One region of the Planctobacterium sp. AWH2_060 genome, then DNA from elsewhere that is predicted to be linked to it. Evidence: riboswitches for the same ligand, from Rfam matches in the RefSeq annotation. Region 1 holds a riboswitch; the other holds the start of a gene.

Region 1 (9,907 bases):
CTCGGAATCCTTAAGTCCCATATTCTCCCAGGTTTTACCACCGTCTAAGGACTTGTAAATGCCGTCTCCAAAGCTGATATGGCGGCCACCATTATTTTCACCGGTGCCTACCCAAATAATGTTGGAGTTACTGGGATCGATGGTCACGTCCCCGGTGGAATACACCGCCTGATCATCAAAAATGGGGGTCCAGGTGGTTCCGGCATTGACCGTCTTCCAGATACCGCCAGAACCTACGGCAGTATACCAGGTTGAGGGATTATTTTGGTCCACCGCAATATCGGCGATACGACCTGACATATAGGCCGGACCAATATTGCGCAATTCTAATGCTTTAAAAGTGCCACTATTAAATGGGGATTTATCTTCTGTCTCTTCTGGCTTCGTCGAGGCCAGCGATCCGGCGCTTGTTACCAATATAGTGGCAGCAAACGCGGCTTTGATCAGGGTATTCATGTTTCCACCGTCCAGGTTATTATGGTTTTTTATGGTTATTTCCGGTACAGCACCATAAAATGAATTCACCATAAGTGCAATATTGTTATACTATAACATTCAAAAATTAACTGGCTGTTTTGACCGCAGCAGCTCATCATAATGGGCACAATTTCACTGCAGATAAGCTCCGAACAGCCATCGCGAAGGTATTTCCAAACTATAACCTCCTGCTCCACTTATGTATCGAATGCTTTACACATTTTTTAGCCTGGCCTTTTGCTTGCTGTTGTTATTTTGTGGCAGTAGCCTTGCTGAGGACCAACAAGCGTTGCTCAAAGTTGAAGTGACCGCTCGACAGCCTCATCATCTCATTTCATTATCGGACATCATCCCCCAACAACAACTGCTCAATGACACCAGCTTCAGCACAGATAATGTAGCCGCTTTGTTAGCCAACTCCCCGACGGTCAATTTCAACGGCCAGGGCGGCCTGTTCCAAAGCATTAATATTCGCGGCTTTTCTCGCTGGCGAATTAGCACTCAGGTTGAAGGCATTCCCATTTATACCGAGCGAAGAGCAGGTAGTGCTGCCGAATTCATACCACCAGCATTTGTATCTGACGCCTATTTGATAGCGGGCGCAGCGTCCACCCAGCTTGGTTCAGGGGCAATCGGTGGTGGCATTGATCTGATATTACAAGCACCACAACAAAGTAGCTTGCAGATGAGTCACGGTATAAATAATGACTACCGCGATATACTGCTGATGGGAGGAAATAAAACGCAATCACTTGGCTGGATGGTCAATCACCGCCACGCCAATAACAGTGAAGATGCAAACAATCAACCTATTCTGGATAGATTTGAGCAGCACAGTCTGGCGTTACGGCTAACAGGCTCAGATAAACTGCTGAATAATGGTTTGTTGCTCTACTCTTCGGCCAATAATATTGCCAAAGCCAGTAGTGAAGATCCTGCCGAGCGCTTTACTCTTTATCCGAAAAACAATCACCTGTTGGGTAAAATGCAGTTTAACTGGCACAACGCCACGATTTATTTCCACCAGACACAGCTCAACACTTCTGTTATTCGACCTGATGAGCGCATCAACCAACTCAGTAACAAGGCCCTGAGCTGGGGCGTTCATCTGCACAACTCCACAAACCAAAAAAGTTGGCCCATTATTTGGCGTATTGGTTTAGATTCGCGCTCCGGAGTTAAGGCCAGAGAGTTTGAAACGGACAATCAGGGAATAGCGGGGTTCTTGCGTACCAACCTCAACGCGGCTCAATGGGAGGCGTATGTTACTGCAGAAACCCGAAAACAATTTGGCACTGGCCTGTTGGTCACCGGTTTTCGACTGGCTCATCAAAGTCAAAAAGATACAGGAGAAAAACACGCTACCCATGAGCAAAACATCAGTGCATATATAGGTTACCGCCAGGAACTTGCCAACTACTGGCATCTGGCCGCCTATCTCAGCAACGCCTACCGAGTGCCCAGCCTCACAGAGCGCTACTACAATGGCACAACGCCGCGCGGCACAGTATCGGGGGATACCGAATTAAACCCAGAATCAGCTGTTAATCAGGAAATCAATCTCGCTTATGAAAACAACAACTTCAGTGGGTCAATTTCTCTATTTCAGCAGCAGATTGATGACTACATAGAACGCATCACCATCAACAGCGAGTTACGCCAATATCAAAATCTGCAACAGGCAGAGATTCAGGGCGTGAGTTATCAGGGCCAATACAGCTTTGATTGGTCCGGTTTTCATTGGCAATTGCGCATGGCCGGGCAATGGCTTCACGGCGAGGATAACAATCATCAAGCTATTGCGGATATTGTCCCGGCACGACACCGACTATCGCTAAGCTTGTTTGGCGAAGACTGGCAAAGCTTTATCGCTGTGACTCACCGTCAGGCATCCAACCATGAAGTCCCCGGTGAGCTGCCCACAAAAAGTGTCACCACCCTGGAGTTAGGCTATAACCTCAATGTCAGTGACAATCTGGCCCTATCAGTTAACATTTCTAACCTCAGTAATGCACACTATGTCGTTTCACGTGATGAATTAGCGCCATTTGCCAAGGGACGGGATCTGACCCTGAGTTTAAAATATAACTTTTGATGATGTATGGTATAAAGCTTTACGCCAACTGAACAAGTAAACTCTAAGTGCGAAACAAACTCAGACAATTCAGTCGTCAGACTCACCTGTGGCTGGCCGCAGCAATTCTTATTCCATCGGTCATAGTGATAGCTAGTGGCTTGCTACTACAAATAAAAAAGCAGTCCGACTGGATTCAGCCGTCAACGCAAAAGGGCATATCTGGCGTGCCGGAGCTGAGCTTCGAGAATGTATTACACATCGCTCAATCCATCCCCGAGCTTGAAGTTAATAACTGGCAACAAATCCAGCGGCTGGATGTTCGACCTGATAAGGGCTTGATTAAGATCCTGGCAGACAACAGCTGGGAAGCACAAATCGATGCCCAAAATGGCAGTGTGTTGCAGGTGGCCTATCGCCGTTCTGACATCATCGAAGCAATCCACGACGGCAGCTGGTTCGCGGACGCGGCAAAATTGTGGTTATTTTTACCGGCGGGGATTATCTTATTCCTGATGTGGTGCACTGGTGCTGTCCTGCTTTACACCACGCTAAAAAGCAAATTCAAGAAAAAATCCATCAGAGCGCAACGACATTCTTCCGGGAATCAGTGAATGTCCCATCCCAATCAATTCGGAAGTTCATCATCGGTAAGGGCAGCCATTTCGCAGTAGCCCTTGTCATGAGCTGGCAACACGGCCATTATATATTGACCAGGGCTGATGTGATGGCATAGGTTAATCTCTATGCCAGACACCCAATACCACTGCAGCACTACCACTAAATAATCTCGAGAACTGCGTATGACAAAACAACATAATAACTCACCAGTGTTTCAGACTGTACTTTCGGCGCGATTGTCTCGCCGTGAAGCCTTAAAAGGTATAGGTGCTGGTAGTGCCGCATTAATGATTGCCGGGTGTGGTTTTGATGCTAAAACACCTGAAAAAGCCAATTCCGTAGCCACTTCGCTCACTTTCAACGAAGTGCCTCACGGACTAGATGGCAACCTGAAAGTGGCTGATAATTACCTGTCACAGGTGTTGGTACGCTGGGGAGATCCAATCTTTGCTGATGCCCCGGAATTTGATCCGCAAAACCAGACAGAGGCAACTCAGTTGCAACAGTTTGGTTTTAATAATGACTTTATCGGTTTTGTACCTTTGCCAATTGGCTCCAATAATTCTGACCACGGCCTTTTGGCAGTAAACCACGAATACTGTATATCCAGCATGATGTTCCCCGGTTCGCCAAAAGAAACCGATTTAACGCCAGAACAAGCCCGCACCAACATGGCAGCTCACGGTATGAGTGTCATTGAGATCCGCAAGGATAAAGAAGGTCATTGGCATAAGGTGATTGATTCTGAATACAACCGCCGCATCACGCCCAAGACTGAAATGGCGATGACCGGCCCTGCGGCGGGCAGTGACCGATTGCGCACCCCCGCATCAGCTGATGGCATCCGCACACTGGGCACCTACGGTAACTGTGCCGGTGGTGTCACTCCGTGGGGGACCATACTCACCGGCGAAGAAAACATCGATTATATGTTTGGTGGCGATTTTTCTGAAAGTGGTGAACAGGAAAATTACCAAAGATTTGGCATGAAATCCGAGTTTCGCGGCAGCTGGGGCTTGCATAATCCCAGATTCGACATGAGCAAGACCCCGGCAGAACCCTTACATGCCGGTTGGGTGGTTGAAATAGACCCCTATGATCCAAATTCAGTTCCTAAAAAACGTACCACACTGGGCCGCTTTAAACACGAAGGAGCTAACATCTTCATCAATGCCGACAATCGGGTCGTCGCCTACTCGGGGGACGATCAGCGTTTTGAATATTTGTATCGCTTTATCAGTTCAGGACGCTACCAGCCCGACAACCGCGAAGCCAATATGACATTGTTAGATGACGGTGTCTTATACTGCGCGAAGTTCGAAGCCGATGGCCGCATGCACTGGCTGCCCATGATTTACGGGCAAGGACCACTGACTCAGGAGAACGGTTTTTCCAGCCAGGGCGATGTGCAACTGGATTGCCGCAAAGCTGCCGATCTGTTGGGGGCGACCCCTATGGACCGGCCGGAAGATGTGGAAGTAAACCCGGTCACCGGGCGGGTATACGTGATGCTGACCAATAACAGTAGACGCAGCGCGGACCAAACCGACGGCCCTAACCCCAGAGCGGAAAACCTTGGTGGTCAGGTGTTGGAACTAGCTCCTGTCGATGGTGATCACTGTGCTGATAGCTTTAACTGGGAATTGTTTCTGGTAGGCGGACCTAAGGAAGAAGTCGGAACCCAATATCACCAGGCCATCAGTGACAACGGCTGGCTGGCGTGCCCCGACAATTGTGCCTTTGATAAGTTGGGCAACCTGTGGATTGCTACTGACGGCGCTCAACATTATGGCGTGGCAGATGGCGTCTGGGCCACTGAGGTATCCGGGCCTAATCGCGCCCTCACTAAACGCTTTTTGCGCACCCCGATAGGAGCAGAATTATGCGGCCCCTTCTTTACGCCTGATTCAGAGAACTTCTTCTGTGCGGTGCAGCACCCTGGCGATGGTAGCTCATTTGATGACCCGGTGACCCGCTGGCCGGACTTCGATCCAGCTTTGCCACCTCGCCCTTCAGTGGTAGTAGTAACCCGCAAAGGCGGTGGCAGAATAGGTAGTTGACCCGTTGCAAGCCGAATGATAGCAGGAGAAGTTTCCGCTTCTCCACTCATTTCATTGGAACTAAATTTGGCTAGCCACTAAAGCTTGTTCAATATCCGCAATTATGTCGTCGATGTGCTCAATACCCACAGAAATACGCACCATATCCTCACTGACACCGGCCGAAGCCAACTCCTCAACATTTAACTGACGATGGGTAGTACTGGCCGGATGACACGCTAATGACTTAGCATCACCAATATTCACCAGTCGCAATATCAACTGCAACGCATCGATAAACCGGGAACCGGCAGGCAACCCACCTTTGATACCAAAGCTAATGATACCGGCGGCTCTACCACCACATATACGCTGGCAGATTTCATAATATTCACTATCAGGCAACGCGGCATAATTAACCCAATTAACGGCATCATGCTGCTTTAAATACGCAGCCACTTTTTCAGCGTTTTCACAGTGCCGCTCCACACGCAGAGAAAGAGTCTCTAAGCCCTGCATAATGTTAAACGCACTTTGAGCAGATAACGACGCCCCGGTGTTTCGTAACGGTACAACCCTACATCTTCCGATATAAGCAGCGGGGCCCAATGCTTCGGTATAGGTCACCCCGTGATAACTTGGATCGGGCATAGTCAACATACTGAAACGGTCAGCTTGGGCAGACCAGTCAAACTTGCCTGAGTCGACAATAATGCCGCCAATCGTCGTTCCATGCCCACCGATATATTTAGTCAACGAATGCACAGCGATATCCGCACCATGATCAAACACCCGGCATAAAATCGGCGTGGCAACAGTGTTGTCCACAATCAGTGGTACTCCACCTTGATGCGCAATATCTGCCCAGCGCTGTATATCCACCACATTGCCTGCTGGATTACCGATAGACTCACAAAAAACAGCTTTAGTATTTTCATCAATCGCCGCAGCCAGACCGTCAAAATCATCGGCCTGAACAAATTTGGTTTGTATACCCTGACGTGGAAAAGTGTGAGCAAACAGGTTGTAGGTGCCACCATAAAGCTGCCCTACGCTGACTATATTGCTTCCAACATCGGCAATGGCTTCGATAGCATAGCGAATCGCGGCCATCCCGGAGGCGACAGCCAGAGCACCCACCCCGCCTTCGAGTTCCGTCAGTCGCTGCTCCAAAACTGCATTAGTGGGGTTCATAATACGGCTGTAAATATTACCAGGTACAGCAAGGTTAAACAGGTCGGCGCCATGTTGAGTATTATCAAAGGTAAACGAAGTGGTTTGATAAATGGGCGTTGTGGCTGCTTTGGTGGTTTCCTCACTCACATAACCTGCATGTAACGCAATTGTTTCCGGTTGCATTGGTGGCTCCTCAATTAAACATCTAGACATATGGACGTCCAATCAAAATAATCCAAACATTAACCTTTGTGAAGCGGTTATGGATAGATATTTAATTTGGCCTGAATTTTATGGAACGTAATCACAGTTAATGTCCGTCGCGAGCCCGGCCTAAAAGCTATAGTTTCGGTAAATTTAATGCAGGCCTTCTGGTCAAAACAACCGGGATTCTGCTATATTCCAAAGCTGAAAAAGTGTTGAGGTGTTTTCCAGGTGTTGTGCTTCGAAAACGTAAATGGGAATCTGGTGTGAAACCAGAACTGTACCCGCAACTGTATAAATGACACCCGGTCATTAAAGTCAGATACCAGCCTTATCACTGAGCCATTAACTCGTGCGGGAATACACGAATGCAAGTCAGCCATTGTCCTGAGCAGAACAGCACAGGATGCCACTTGCCTGTTTATTCTCGCCTGCCATGCAGGTGGAACCATTGTCCGACCCAAACAGCTTATTGGTTGATCAGGTATCTCTGAATATCGCAAATAAAGCTATCTTAAATAACATCAGTTTTTCCTTGGGACGCGGTCAGGTCCTTGGCGTTCTGGGGCCTAATGGCGCCGGCAAAACCAGTCTGCTTAAGGTTATTTCCGGGCAACGGGAATATCATGGCGGTATCACTTGGCAGCAGCAAGCCATTTGCGACTATTCAATTCAGGAATTAAGTCAGCAAATTGCAGTGGTCAATCAGCTCAATGACATGGTGTTTTCACTGTCTTTACAACATGTAGTGAGAATGGGCTTACTGCCTCATAAGCGCTTGTTATCACGTCAAACCAAAGCGGATGATCAACGCATCCAACAGGCGATTCAGGCAGTAGGGCTCACCGACAAAGTACATCAGGAATTCAGCAAACTTTCCGGTGGTGAGCAGCAGCGAGCCTTAATCGCCAGAGCCTTGGTTCAGGGCGCACCATTATTAATTTTGGATGAACCGGTAAATCACCTTGACGTGTTTTATCAGCATCAGACATTGCAGCTGTTACACGATCTGGCACAGCAGCTAAATGTCACCGTTGTAATGAGTCTGCACGACATCAACCTGGCTGCGCACTATTGCCATCAATTATTAATTCTGGACAAAGGGCAACTGGTGGCAAGTGGTGACCCCCATTCAGTACTGCAACCAGCCCTACTCACCCGGGTTTTTAACCTGCCCTGTCAGGTTGACCAGCAGCATAGTATTCCCAAAGTTACCTTTTCACCCGAGAGTAAAACCTTACTGGATTTGAGCAGGTGGTCCCTTTGAGCATGCACATAAAATGGGGACTGCTGATTGCTCTGGCCATACTGGCGTCAGTTATCTCTTTGTTTTTTGGTGCCGCGGAGCTGTCTGCGAGCAGCATCACCCAATGTCTTTTGCAGCAATGTGAAACCGCCACTGAAGAGCTGATTTTTTGGCAAATACGCGCCCCCAGAGTAGCGGTGGGATTTTTGGTGGGCGTGGGCCTGGCGATAGCAGGTGCCACCTTACAAAATGTCACCCGCAACAGCCTCACAGATCCTTATTTGTTTGGCGTTGTAGCCGGTGCCGGACTGGGGGCCAGTATCGCCACGCTGTTATTTAACGATGCGACTGCCCAAAAGCTGCCCTTTAATATTTTAACTTCTGAAGCCGCGTTTTCGGTAGCGCTACCAGCTGCGGCATTTTTAGGTGCTCTGTTTGCTGTTGCTCTGGTACAGGTACTGGTGGCCAGCGCCTTGGGCAGACGCACAGAACACCTGTTATTGGCCGGTGTTGCCGTATCTTTTATGTTAGGGGCGGTTTCGCACTTTATCCTGTTCCTGGCGGAGCCATTTGCCGCCAATAAAGTGGTGTTCTGGTTAATGGGAAGCTTGGCCAGAGTGGAGGCCTGGTACGCCTGGGTCATGTTACCCATCATTGCCGTCAGTCTGCTACTTTTGCTGTTGTACGGACGCCAGTTAGATGCGCTATTGCTGGGTGACGAAAGTGCCCGCTCCCTGGGTGTTAATGCGCAACGCTTACGTATGATTCTGCTGGCCATTTGCGCCGCGTTAACGGCCTGTATTGTGTCTTACTGCGGCGGAATTGGCTTTGTGGGGCTGATGATCCCACATATTGTGCGCAACTGGCTGGGTGTAACCAGTCGTACTCTGATCCTGGGCTGTGTCTTACTGGGCGGTTCTTTTATGGTCATCGTGGATATATTGGCCCGGGTGGCACTTACTGGTCAGGAGATCCCAATCGGCATCATCACCTCTGCCATAGGCAGTCTGTTTTTCTTTTTAGCGATTCGTCAAAGAGGCGGCTGATTTCATGTTAACCAATACCCTTATGGTGCAAGGTACTTCCTCGGATGCCGGCAAGAGCATGTTGGTGGCGGCATTGTGTCGCTGTCTGTATCAGCGTGGACTTAAAGTCGCCCCCTTCAAGCCACAAAATATGGCGCTAAACAGTGCGGTTACCGCCGATGGTGGTGAAATTGGTCGCGCTCAGGCACTGCAAGCGCAAGCTGCTGGTATTGCCCCGCATGTGGACATGAACCCCATTTTACTTAAACCCAGTTCCGACACCGGAGCTCAAGTAATTATCCATGGCAAAGCCATTACTGACATGGAAGCGGCGGCTTATCACGATTACAAAAAGGTGGCCATGAATGCGGTGCTGGAATCGCACCAACGGTTAATGGCGCAATTTGATTGCATTTTAGTGGAAGGTGCAGGCAGTCCCGCTGAAATCAATCTGCGCGAAGGTGACATTGCCAATATGGGCTTTGCCGAAGCCGTGGACTGCCCGGTTATTCTTATCGCAGATATTGACCGCGGTGGTGTCTTTGCGCAGTTGGTTGGCACTCTGGATTTACTCTCGCCCTCAGAGCAACAACGCGTTGTCGGGTTTGTCATCAATAAATTTCGCGGTGATATTCGCTTGCTGGAATCAGGCCTGGACTGGTTAGAACAACGAACCGGAAAACCAGTGCTGGGCGTGCTGCCATACCTGACAAACCTGCAATTGGCCGCCGAAGATGCCATAGAGGTGTCGCAAACCTGTGATGCATCGGAGTCAAAGCTCACTATCGCCGTGCCGGTTTTCAATCGTATCAGCAATCACACTGACTTTGATATGTTAAGGGTACAACCGGATGTGAATTTGATTTATGTTCCACCAGATTCACCGATTCCCCCCTGCGATCTGATCATTTTACCCGGCAGTAAAAATGTGCGTGCTGATTTGGCGCAACTGCGGGCTATGCAATGGGACAAGGACATCCTTCGTCACCTGAGATACGGAGGCAAAGTATTAGGCGTTTGTGGCGGCTATCAGATGTTGGGAAAA
Region 2 (9,907 bases), 960 kb from region 1:
TAGCATCGCCAGCCTGATCCGCTTGCAGGACAAAGACAAGGCGCTGGTGGCATTAAGTGAACTCAGCATGATGTTGAGGAAAGTGCTCGAGCACCAAAATAATGAAATGACGCCTTTGTCCCAGGAGGTGGAGTTTATTAAGAGTTACCTGACTATTCAGCAAATGCGCTTTGTTAATAAACTCGAAGTTCAGCTAGATATTGCTGAAGAATGTTTGCAGTATGATGTGCCTTTTATGTTGTTGCAACCCCTGGTGGAAAACGCCGTGCAACACGGTTCTCGGCTGGAATCCGATGACAACCTGATCCAGCTTGCGATTACACAACAAGGGGATGAGTTGTTGGTGAGGCTGCGCAACAAGTTTATTCCGGATAACCAACACAAAGGGTTTGGCATTGGAATTGAGAATAGTCGCAAGCGGCTGGCCAGAATCTATGGGGATGAATTTGTACTGCAGTTAAAAGAATGCCGCGATGGTTATTTCGAAACCTTTGTGCGTTTGCCAACAGGAGAGTGATATGAAAGTTTTAATTGTGGATGATGAGCAGCTATCGCAGCAAAACCTGCAGGTATTGCTACAAAACCGCCAGGAAATAACCGATATCGCGGTGGCCAGTAATGGCTCTCAGGCTCTTACTATGTTTCGGGAAATACAACCTGACCTGGTGTTTTTAGATATTGAAATGCCCGGTAAATCTGGCCTGGAAGTGGCCAAAGAAATCGGTGAGCAATGTGTGGTGGTATTTGTGACTGCCTACGATCAATATGCCATCAGCGCCTTTGAATTAAATGCCATTGATTATTTGCTCAAACCCTTTGATGACATGCGTTTTGAAAAGGCTTTTGAACGGGCAAAACTGCAGTGCCAAAAACAAGCGCAGCGCATTAATTACAGTGAGCTTGGCGAGTTGTTCGACGCCATGCAAGAAGAGCGCGAACAGCGTTTCAAAAGTCGGATAGTTATCAAAGACTTAAAACGCATCCGATTGGTGAATGTCAGTGATGTAAATTACATTCTGGGAGCCGGAAATTATGTGGAAATCCATCTGAACAACGGTCAGCAATACCTGCATCGCGAAGCCATGAATGGCATTGAAAACCAACTCAACCCAAAAGAATTTATTCGCGTGCACCGCTCCTCTATCGTGCGAATTTCTTACATCAGCGAATTATTACCCAACGAGCGCGGCGACTACAAAGTCAAACTGCGCAATGGCCTGGAGCTCACCGTATCCCGAGCCAACAAACACAAAGTCCTGTCCTTCGTCGAAAACTAAATTCAAGGGGTCAGAGTTCTTGAAATGTTTTTGAACGCCTGTCCCCACCGTGGTTTAGCGGCTCAATTGATTTATTGAGTTTTTGAGACATCGTACTTTTAAACGGTTTGTCACCCAGTACTTTAGCCTTGATGAGATGCTCACTAATCAAATCGACCACCTCATCTTTTAAATCATAAGTAAATAGTTTGCGATATTGAGACTTTCTCGCTTCCGGGGTTTTACCTAGCTCAATGTATTCAGAATGCGGAGTCAGCAATGATGTCGTTTTATTTGCTGCGTTGTAATGATGGCTGGACCACCGATAATGCATGGGATGAGCAACCATATTCGCTCTGACCGGGTTGAGTTCAATATAACGATAGACTTGTAACAGATATTGGCTTGATTGTATTAAAGACGATTTAAAGCGCCCTTCCCACAAGGTTCCGGTTCGTTGATGCTTAGTATTAAAATATCTGACATAACTTCTTCCAAGGCATTGCATCAGTTTGCTGACACCGTCCGGAATAGTAGGTGTCAGCAGTAAATGCACATGATTGCTCATTAGTACAAAGGCGTGTACCAAGGTTTCGGTTTTTTCGGCATATTCACCGAGCTTTTTCAGGTAAAAAGCCCGGTCAGCATCTTCAAAAAAGCAAGATTGTCTGTTGTTACCTCGTTGCATTACATGTTGTGGGTAGTCCGCAACATTTAATCTGTGAAATCGTGCCATAATCTATTTGTCTGAATTGAGAATATCGGGAGTATGGCAATTGTTACTCAGTATAAAAACTGTACTGAAGTACAGGTTTTGGGTTCAAGAACTCCGACCCCATGAAGTTCAAGAACTCTGACCCCTTGAAATTAGGATAAACTCGCGGGCTAACGGGAAGGAGATGCTGCCGAAATCCCAGAATTTTTCGGTTTTGCTGTTAATGTTTATGGCGATTGCCATTTGGTATTTTGGGATAACCATTAACCAGCTTTGTGAACCTCTGGAAACGCCACCGTGATTGGCAATTCTGACTTTGCCAATACCCTCACCTAAATCACTTTCGTGCACGCGCCAGCCCAGGGCATAGTGCTGTTCATTGAATTCACCGTTGTTAAGTTTCTGAGGCGTCCAGAACTGCTCGCGAATGTCAGCAGAAATAAAGCTGTCGTTAATAAAACCACTACCTAGTCGCACCAGGTCTGATGGGGTTGATATAAAACCACCACCCGCCAGACGGTGACTGAGGTCAACCTCCCGCCAGGGTCTTACTCTAGGTTTTGATTCATCGTTTCGCCAGTAGAATGTGACCAGATTCGACGCCTGTTGCTCTGCGTGAATGTCAGGTGAGGTTGGTGTCGTATTGGCCATACCCAAAGGCTTCAGCACCTTTTCGTGCATCAGGGTTTGAAAAGGCTGTTCCCCGGTTTCTTGCAAAACGGCACTGAGCAGCACCGTGCCATAACTGGAGTAGCTAAAATCCTCACCGGGAGCGAACAACATGGCACTGTCATCAAAAAGCGCGACTGCATCCATAACATCAGCATAGGAACCATTCAGCGCAATACTTTTGTATAGGCCTGTGGTTTCGGTGTTTTCTTTGTAGTGGGGCAGACCCGCCATGTGGGAGGCCAGTTGTCTTGGGGTGATGTCTTTCCAGTGTGGGTTGCGCTTGCCTAATTGCAACTCCCCCAGCGGCGTATCAGGTGTCAGGTTTTGGCTTTGTACCATGCGAGCAAATAAACTGGAGGTCAGGGCTTTGGAGGTGCTACCAATGCGAAACTGACTGTCGCTGGTTAAAGGGCGAGCGTTTTCAATATCCGCCCATCCTGCGGTGCCTGTCCAGAGTATTTTACCTTTAACTGCCACGGCTGCAGAGATACCCGGTGATTGAATCTTTTCTCGATGGGCTTTCAGCAGTTGTAACGCACTGCGGGCGGCGTCTTGATACTCATCATCGTGGACTTCACTGCTGGTAGGTATTTCATTGGGAATAGTTACATAGCCCCAAAAGGGCATGGCTACTTTTCCTCGGTGGGCATAAAACTGATACACGGGTTCGGCCAGGTATAAGCCGACCGCCAGTAGCGCCATCAGCGCGAATAATATTTTTTTGAGCATAAAGATTCCTGATTACAGCAATGAAATTGCCCATCAGCTTATGGATTAGGGGAATTCAGGTCTTATCAGAAATGAAAATAATGCTGCGCATTTTTAAAATTGAGCGCGAAATTCAGATGGGGTCATGCCTGTTTGCTGTTTAAATGTGCGATTAAATGAGGCGATGGAGTTGTAACCTGTTTCCAGTGCAATAGTCAGGATAGGGTCTTTAATGCGCTCCGGATCTTTCAGTTTTTCACATACGGCGGGAATGCGGTAGCTATTGATGAATTGGGAAAAGTTATCAAATCCCAGCTCCTGATTGATCAGTACTCGCAACTGATGCGCGGGCATACCCAATTCACTGGCCAGTTTACCAACACTAATATCGTGCTGGCTGTAAAAACCAGACTGCATTTTTTCCTGTAAAGTCTGGATATTGGCTGAAAACTGTTTATCTGACTTCTGGTCATTAATGACGCCTGATTTATTTTCTGAACCATTAGAGGTTGGAACTGGCTGATTTTCAGGTATCAGTTTTTGTAACAGTCGCCAGCTTAATATTGATATCAGTGTCAGTGCCAAAAGCGCATTGCTAATACTAAACAGGGGGTTGTTACGCAACTGACTGTCGGTGAGTTCGAGTAAAGTGAGCAACAGCATGTAGGCACTGATGGCGCTGATCATAATGCGACGCAACAGCCGGCGGTTTTCATTGAGATCATCTTCGTAGCCGCGAATACTGTCCAGCACGATAGCACTGAGCACCACAAAACCAATGAAATGGTTTATATCGTGCAGGAAGTGATTGCCACCAAATCCCAAAAACAGAATCAGCAGACAGAGCAGCCAAATCAGCGCTACTATTTTTAAAATGCCATGCATGGCATTCCAGACAGAGCGACCGTGCACACTAAACCAGTAGTAATTTAGTAAGGCAAATGAAGTGAGATCTGTTAGCAATAACAGTGGTGGCCTAAGCCAGCCATAGTGATGATTGCTGATGGGTGCCGTCAGCGCCAGATAAGCCATAACACAGAGGGTTACACTGCTTTTTGCAAATAAAGCCGCACCTTGGTGGTTGTGCCGCAGTGCAAAAAGTATCGCCACTAATTGTCCGCAGGCAAGAGCCCTTAAAATAACATCAAAGAGTTGCCAGCTGGATAGAGAGATCACGTTGCGATTTTAGCGAGGGAATTGGGAGTTAAAGCAATGCTTGTTGGATTCATTGCGATGTGGTTATCCGAAGATTTGGAGCAAAGCATTGGCCTTGCTCCACAATCGGATTAATCCAGAGTGCTTAACCACACCACTAAGTCCACGATATCGTCAGCTGTCATGCCACGGGCAAAGGTGGCCTGATATTTACCATTAACGATAAAGTTAGGCACGCCACTTAAGTGACGACGAAAATCCTGTAGTGTTTTGTTGTTCTTTTTGAACTGACCGTTGACCGCAAAGCTCTTATAAGCTTTGTTAAATTCGTCTTCGGTTACACCAATTCGCGCAAAGATCTTTTGCAAGTCCTGCTCACCAGCAATCAGTTTACGGTCTTTGTGAATGTGTTCGAAAATCGCCATCATGGCTTCCTGCTCTTTACCCAGAGTACGTCCCACCATCATGGCTTTGGTGGCGGCATCCTGCACATCAGGTCCGGCAGAACCCATGAAGTTAACGTGAACTTTTTCAAACTTCACATCCTTGCCTTTTTTCTTCTTCATCTCAGCTACAAGGGGTTCAAAGTTGTAGCAGTGAGGACACCAGAAGGAAAAGAACTCGGTGATGTTTTTCTCTTCAGAGGCTTCCTCGGCGATCACTTTATAATGGGTGCCTTCTTGCCATAACTCCTGAGCCTGAAGGTTAAATGCCATCAGACAAGTTACAAACATCAATCCTAAAAACTTTTTCATTATCAAAACACCTGATTACTAATATCCGCCAAAGAGTACCACAACGGATTCACCAGAGTGAACCCGTCAGGCACTGAGATTAAGATTATTTACTTTAGAAACTTAATCTTAGCTTAACTCCGGCGTGGCGGCTGTAGGTATTAAAGCCGCTAATCTCTACATACTCCCGGTCAAACAGGTTATTGATGTAGGCCATCAGGTGCCAATTTGCATTCAGATCCCAATCCAGGTTGGCGTTCCATACAACATAATTGCTCAGTGGTACGTTGCCGATATCTACGGCATCTTTTTCCATGTGGGCAAACAGCGACCAACGGGTGTTACCCTGATTGAAGCTGTGCTGATAACCCAGGTTAGCCACCTGCTCTGGTCGGCGCACTCGTTGATTACCGGCATTATCTTCGGTATCCATGTGAGTGTAGTTAAACCAGAGTGTGCCGTTTTCGAACAAAGCGGTTTCGGCTTCCAGTTCGACGCCTTGAGATTGGCTGGTGCCCGACGCTTGTAAGTAGCCCTGAAAACTCACAGAATCGTACATTATCTCGTCTTCAATTTCCTGTTCAAACCAGGTCAGACTCCACCAGGTGGTTTTGCTCAGCTGATGGATAAAACCCAAATCGAAACCTTTGCTGGTTTCTTCACTAAGCTGTAATCCTGCGGCTTCGCCCCAGGCAAATGGACCATCGTTATAGGCTTGCTCGAACAGGCCCGGTGCGCGAAAGCCGGTTCCGACAGTTGCCTTGAAGCGCAGCGTTTGCTCGGCCTGTAATGGCAGCAGGTAATTTAAACCCGCGCGCCATGAGGTAAAGCTACCAAAGGTATCGTTGTCGTCGTAGCGCACACCGACATTGATATTCAGATTGTCTACGCGCTGGCTCAACCATTCAACAAAGTAACCTTTGTTGTCGCGGGAATTGCCGGCAATGTTGTCCTGCTCTTCTTTGATATCCACCCCGAAAGACAGGGTATCCTGGCCAAAATCATACCAGCCGTGGTAATCGAGACGCGTGATCTCACCATCGTTGCCAAAACCGTATTCACCGTTGTTGAAAAAGTCTTTTTCCACTTCGGTAATGGCGTATCCCAGCTCATGCTGTCCGCTTTCTGTATGGTAATTCACAGATAAACGGGCGCTGGTTTGCTCTGTTTCAGTCACGCAATGGTTGATAAGAGCAAAGGTGGCATTGTCGTAACAGCCATCATACTGGGTTTCACCTTCTGAGTTTCTGAGTACCAGTTGTAGGCCCAATGCTTCAGTGAATTGATGGTTAGCCCGCAAATGCAAGGTAGTGTTGTCATAGGGGTCTTCTTCGCCGGAAGTATCTGCTGTCTTAGCATTGATACCATCGGTGCTGAAATCTGAAGCTGCCAGATAAATCCCTGAGGTTTCGTTGGCCAGATTCAGTGAGGCGGCATATTGACGGGTACCGAATCCTGCCACTTCTGCTGTCACATTGCCGGCAATGTTTTCAGTCGTGTGCCTGGTGGTGACACTAACCACGCCACCGGCGTCAGCGCCATAAACCAAGCCCTGAGGCCCTTTTAATATTTCGATGCGTGAGATGTTATTGAGCAACAGATCATCCAAAACCGGCGTTATTTGCGGAGCGGTGGGATCTGTCAGTTCTACGCCATCAATATACAGGCGAGTTCTGAAGCTTTCTTCGCCGCGGATGCGCAGTGCTGTGGTTTTACCCGCGCCGCCGGAGTTGGAAACATTGATACCGGATACGGTACGCAAGGTATCTGCCAGAGAAAGCTGGTAGCGTGCAGTGATATCCTGCTCATCCAATACCACAACGCTGGCGCTCAGTTCATTGATATTTTGTGCCAGTCGTGCTGATACCACGCTGATTTGTTCTAGTGAGTTATCGGAGTCGGATTCTGCAAATGCAGTATTGCTGCTGAGCAAAGCGGCACAGCATAAACTTAGAGGTGTCTTTTTCATTGTGTGTTCTCGTTTGGCATTCCACCCGAATGCGTTTACTAAACCCTGTAATTACCTGTGCGGATTGTCATTACAGGAACCTGGGCAGGCCGGTATCCGGGCTTATAAACAGCCAGAGGCAGAATTCATCGCCTTCCCGTTGAACACAGTGGCGTGTGATGAACTCCGATAAGTATTTGAAAAGCTTATCTGTTTAATAACCGTTGCGGGGGCAGCGTAGGGATCGCACCTACTTCCCGTTTAACTTACCCGGCGTGTGAATATCCGGGTAAGCACCTGACGGCAGGCATTATACCTAAAGTGGTTGAAATGTAATGTTTTTATGCGATTAAGCTATACTTTTTGGTTTTATGGTGTGAGTTTTAGGGGCGGCTCATCCAGTGCCGCTACCTGTTCTTTAAGGCTTAAAATTTGTTGCTCCCAGTACTTATCACTACCAAACCAGGGGAAGGCTTGTGGAAAGGCCGGGTCCTGCCAGCGTTTGTCCAGCCAGGCCATATAATGCACCAGGCGCATGGCGCGCAGGGGCTCAATCAGCTTAAGTTGATTGGTGTCGAATTCATAAAACTCTTCATAGCCCATCACCAGAGTATCCAACTGCAATAGCTGGTTATTGCGATCGCCGGAGAGCATCATCCACAAATCCTGAATGGCCGGGCCGCTGCGACAATCATCCATATCCACAAAGGTGGGTCCGTCCCGCCACAGGATGTTACCTGGGTGGCAATCACCGTGTAGTCGAATGTGGTTGGTATCGCTGTAGGTTTCCTGAACCTTTTGATAAAGCACATCCAGGATAGTAAAAAAGGCCGTTTTTAAGGATTCAGGAACCAGTTCGCTGTTGGCTAACTGCTCCCGCGGCTCCAGCAGGTGACTTTGCAGAGTTAACGCCGGGCGATGACTAAACCCGGTGCGGGCCGCTACCTGATGAATACGGCCAATAAAGCGGCCCATCCATTCCAGCTGATCCAGGTTGTCTACTTCAAACTGGCGACCACCTACAGATGGAAAAATGGCAAAGCGAAAATCCTGATACTTGAGCAGGCTCTCATTGTCAAAACGCAGTGGAGCGCAGATTGGGACTTCATGCTCTGTTAGCTCATGGGTGAAATCGTGCTCTTCCTGAATTTGCTGATCTGTCCAGCGCTGCGGCCGATAAAACTTCACTACATAGCGGCGATTATCTTCGGCCAGAAACTGGTATACCCGGTTTTCGTAGCTGTTCAGGGGCAACAATCCTGACACCGGATATATACCAGTGGTTTCTACTGCATTGAGAATAAGGTCTGGAGTGAGACCCGAAAAATTGAACTGTGCCAAATGTAGCTATCCTGGAAACTTAAACTGAGTGCCATTGTAAAATATTCGCAGCCACTGTCCATGTAAACCGGTCTCCAGTCTCCGGTATCAGGGCAGGACAGCGAACGATTTTTGAACGACACTCGGACATAGCCTAATCTAACCGAAGCCAAAACCTGATTATTTTGACTACGTCTTAAATTATTGATTTTGAAACTCTCAACCTAGCCACAGGCTACAAGGTAGACTTTTTTCGGCGCTGCAGTCTAATTCAACCACTGTTATCTGATTGAAATCGTTGTCGGGGCGCCGACTGCGCCTCAAGGTGAGCGGCTGCGCCCCCCTTGAGAATCCCCCGGAGTCCTTGTAACGGAACTAACGATACAGGAATTTGCTGGGTTCGCTGACCTTTATCGTTTGATCTTCAACCGCCTGAACCCGGATCCTGATATCCGTGACACGCTCATCTAGTTCGTATGGGTCTATGGCGACACTAACCGGTAAGGTATATATCTCACTGCCTCTGACGGTAATTTCCTGCTCACCAATAAATTTGTGGCCAGGCAACCCACTCACCGATACCTTATAAGTATAATCCTGCTGTGATTTGTTGAGGATTTTTAGGGTATAGACGTTCTCTACCAGGCCATCAAAGGTTTCCCGGTACAGGGCATTGCGATCGCGAATAATGTCCACTTCCAGGGGAACTCGGGTGACAACTTCCAGTGCCAGCAGACCCACCATTACGCTCAGTACCACCACGTAACCCACTAGTTTAGGACGCAGTATTTTGGTGAACTTACCCTGCAGGCGGTGTTCGCTGGTGAAACTGATGAGATTTTTCTGATAACCCATTTTATCCATAACACCGTTACAGGCATCGACACAGGCTCCGCAGTTGATACATTCGTATTGCAGGCCGTTGCGAATATCGATGCCGGTAGGGCACACCTGCACACACAGGTTGCAGTCGATGCAATCACCCATGCCTTTTTCCTGGAGCTTTACCTGGCTCATTTTACGGCTGCGGGGACCGCGTTTTTCACCGCGTTTGGCGTCATAAGCCACGGTAAAAGTATCTGCGTCAAACATGGCAGACTGAAAACGCGCATAGGGGCAGATGTGGGTACACATGATTTCCCGCATCCAGCCGGCGTTGCCATAGGTGCAAAAAGTAAAAAACAATACCCAGAAAGATACCCAAAAGCCGCTTTGCAGGGTGAAAAACTCTGCAAACAAGCGGTCTATTGGCACAAAATAACCAACAAAGGTCAGTGAAGTGACTAAAGCCACTAATAACCAACACAAGTGCTTTAAGGATTTGCGCCAGAATTTGTCAAAATCCATGCCGCGCTCGTCCAGTTTTATGCGTTTATTGCGCGGGCCTTCAATTTTGTGT

What was found. Region 1 has a riboswitch for cobalamin ahead of ACXAD8_RS17445 (ABC transporter ATP-binding protein). Riboswitches for the same ligand answer to the same signal wherever they lie in the genome.
Positions count from the first base shown of each region.
Region 2: linked by a shared signal. The riboswitch ahead of ACXAD8_RS13210 (TonB-dependent receptor plug domain-containing protein) and the one ahead of ACXAD8_RS17445 (ABC transporter ATP-binding protein) in region 1 are both predicted to bind cobalamin.

Region 1 is NZ_JBSWTG010000001.1:4,066,646-4,076,552, reverse strand. It holds gene ACXAD8_RS17470 (VPS10 domain-containing protein) at 1-456, opposite strand, end outside; gene ACXAD8_RS17465 (TonB-dependent receptor domain-containing protein) at 686-2,572, shown strand; gene ACXAD8_RS17460 (PepSY domain-containing protein) at 2,620-3,165, shown strand; gene ACXAD8_RS17455 (PhoX family protein) at 3,355-5,232, shown strand; gene ACXAD8_RS17450 (O-acetylhomoserine aminocarboxypropyltransferase/cysteine synthase family protein) at 5,293-6,570, opposite strand; cobalamin riboswitch at 6,793-6,939, shown strand; gene ACXAD8_RS17445 (ABC transporter ATP-binding protein) at 7,043-7,858, shown strand; gene ACXAD8_RS17440 (FecCD family ABC transporter permease) at 7,861-8,883, shown strand; gene ACXAD8_RS17435 (cobyric acid synthase) at 8,888-9,907, shown strand, end outside.
Region 2 is NZ_JBSWTG010000001.1:3,101,837-3,111,743, reverse strand. It holds gene ACXAD8_RS13240 (sensor histidine kinase) at 1-517, shown strand, start outside; gene ACXAD8_RS13235 (LytR/AlgR family response regulator transcription factor) at 519-1,277, shown strand; gene ACXAD8_RS13230 (transposase) at 1,288-1,992, opposite strand; gene ACXAD8_RS13225 (serine hydrolase domain-containing protein) at 2,101-3,372, opposite strand; gene ACXAD8_RS13220 (helix-turn-helix domain-containing protein) at 3,466-4,461, opposite strand; gene ACXAD8_RS13215 (thiol:disulfide interchange protein DsbA/DsbL) at 4,638-5,261, opposite strand; gene ACXAD8_RS13210 (TonB-dependent receptor plug domain-containing protein) at 5,356-7,209, opposite strand; cobalamin riboswitch at 7,282-7,504, opposite strand; gene ACXAD8_RS13205 (serine/threonine protein kinase) at 7,558-8,529, opposite strand; gene ccoG (cytochrome c oxidase accessory protein CcoG) at 8,884-9,907, opposite strand, start outside.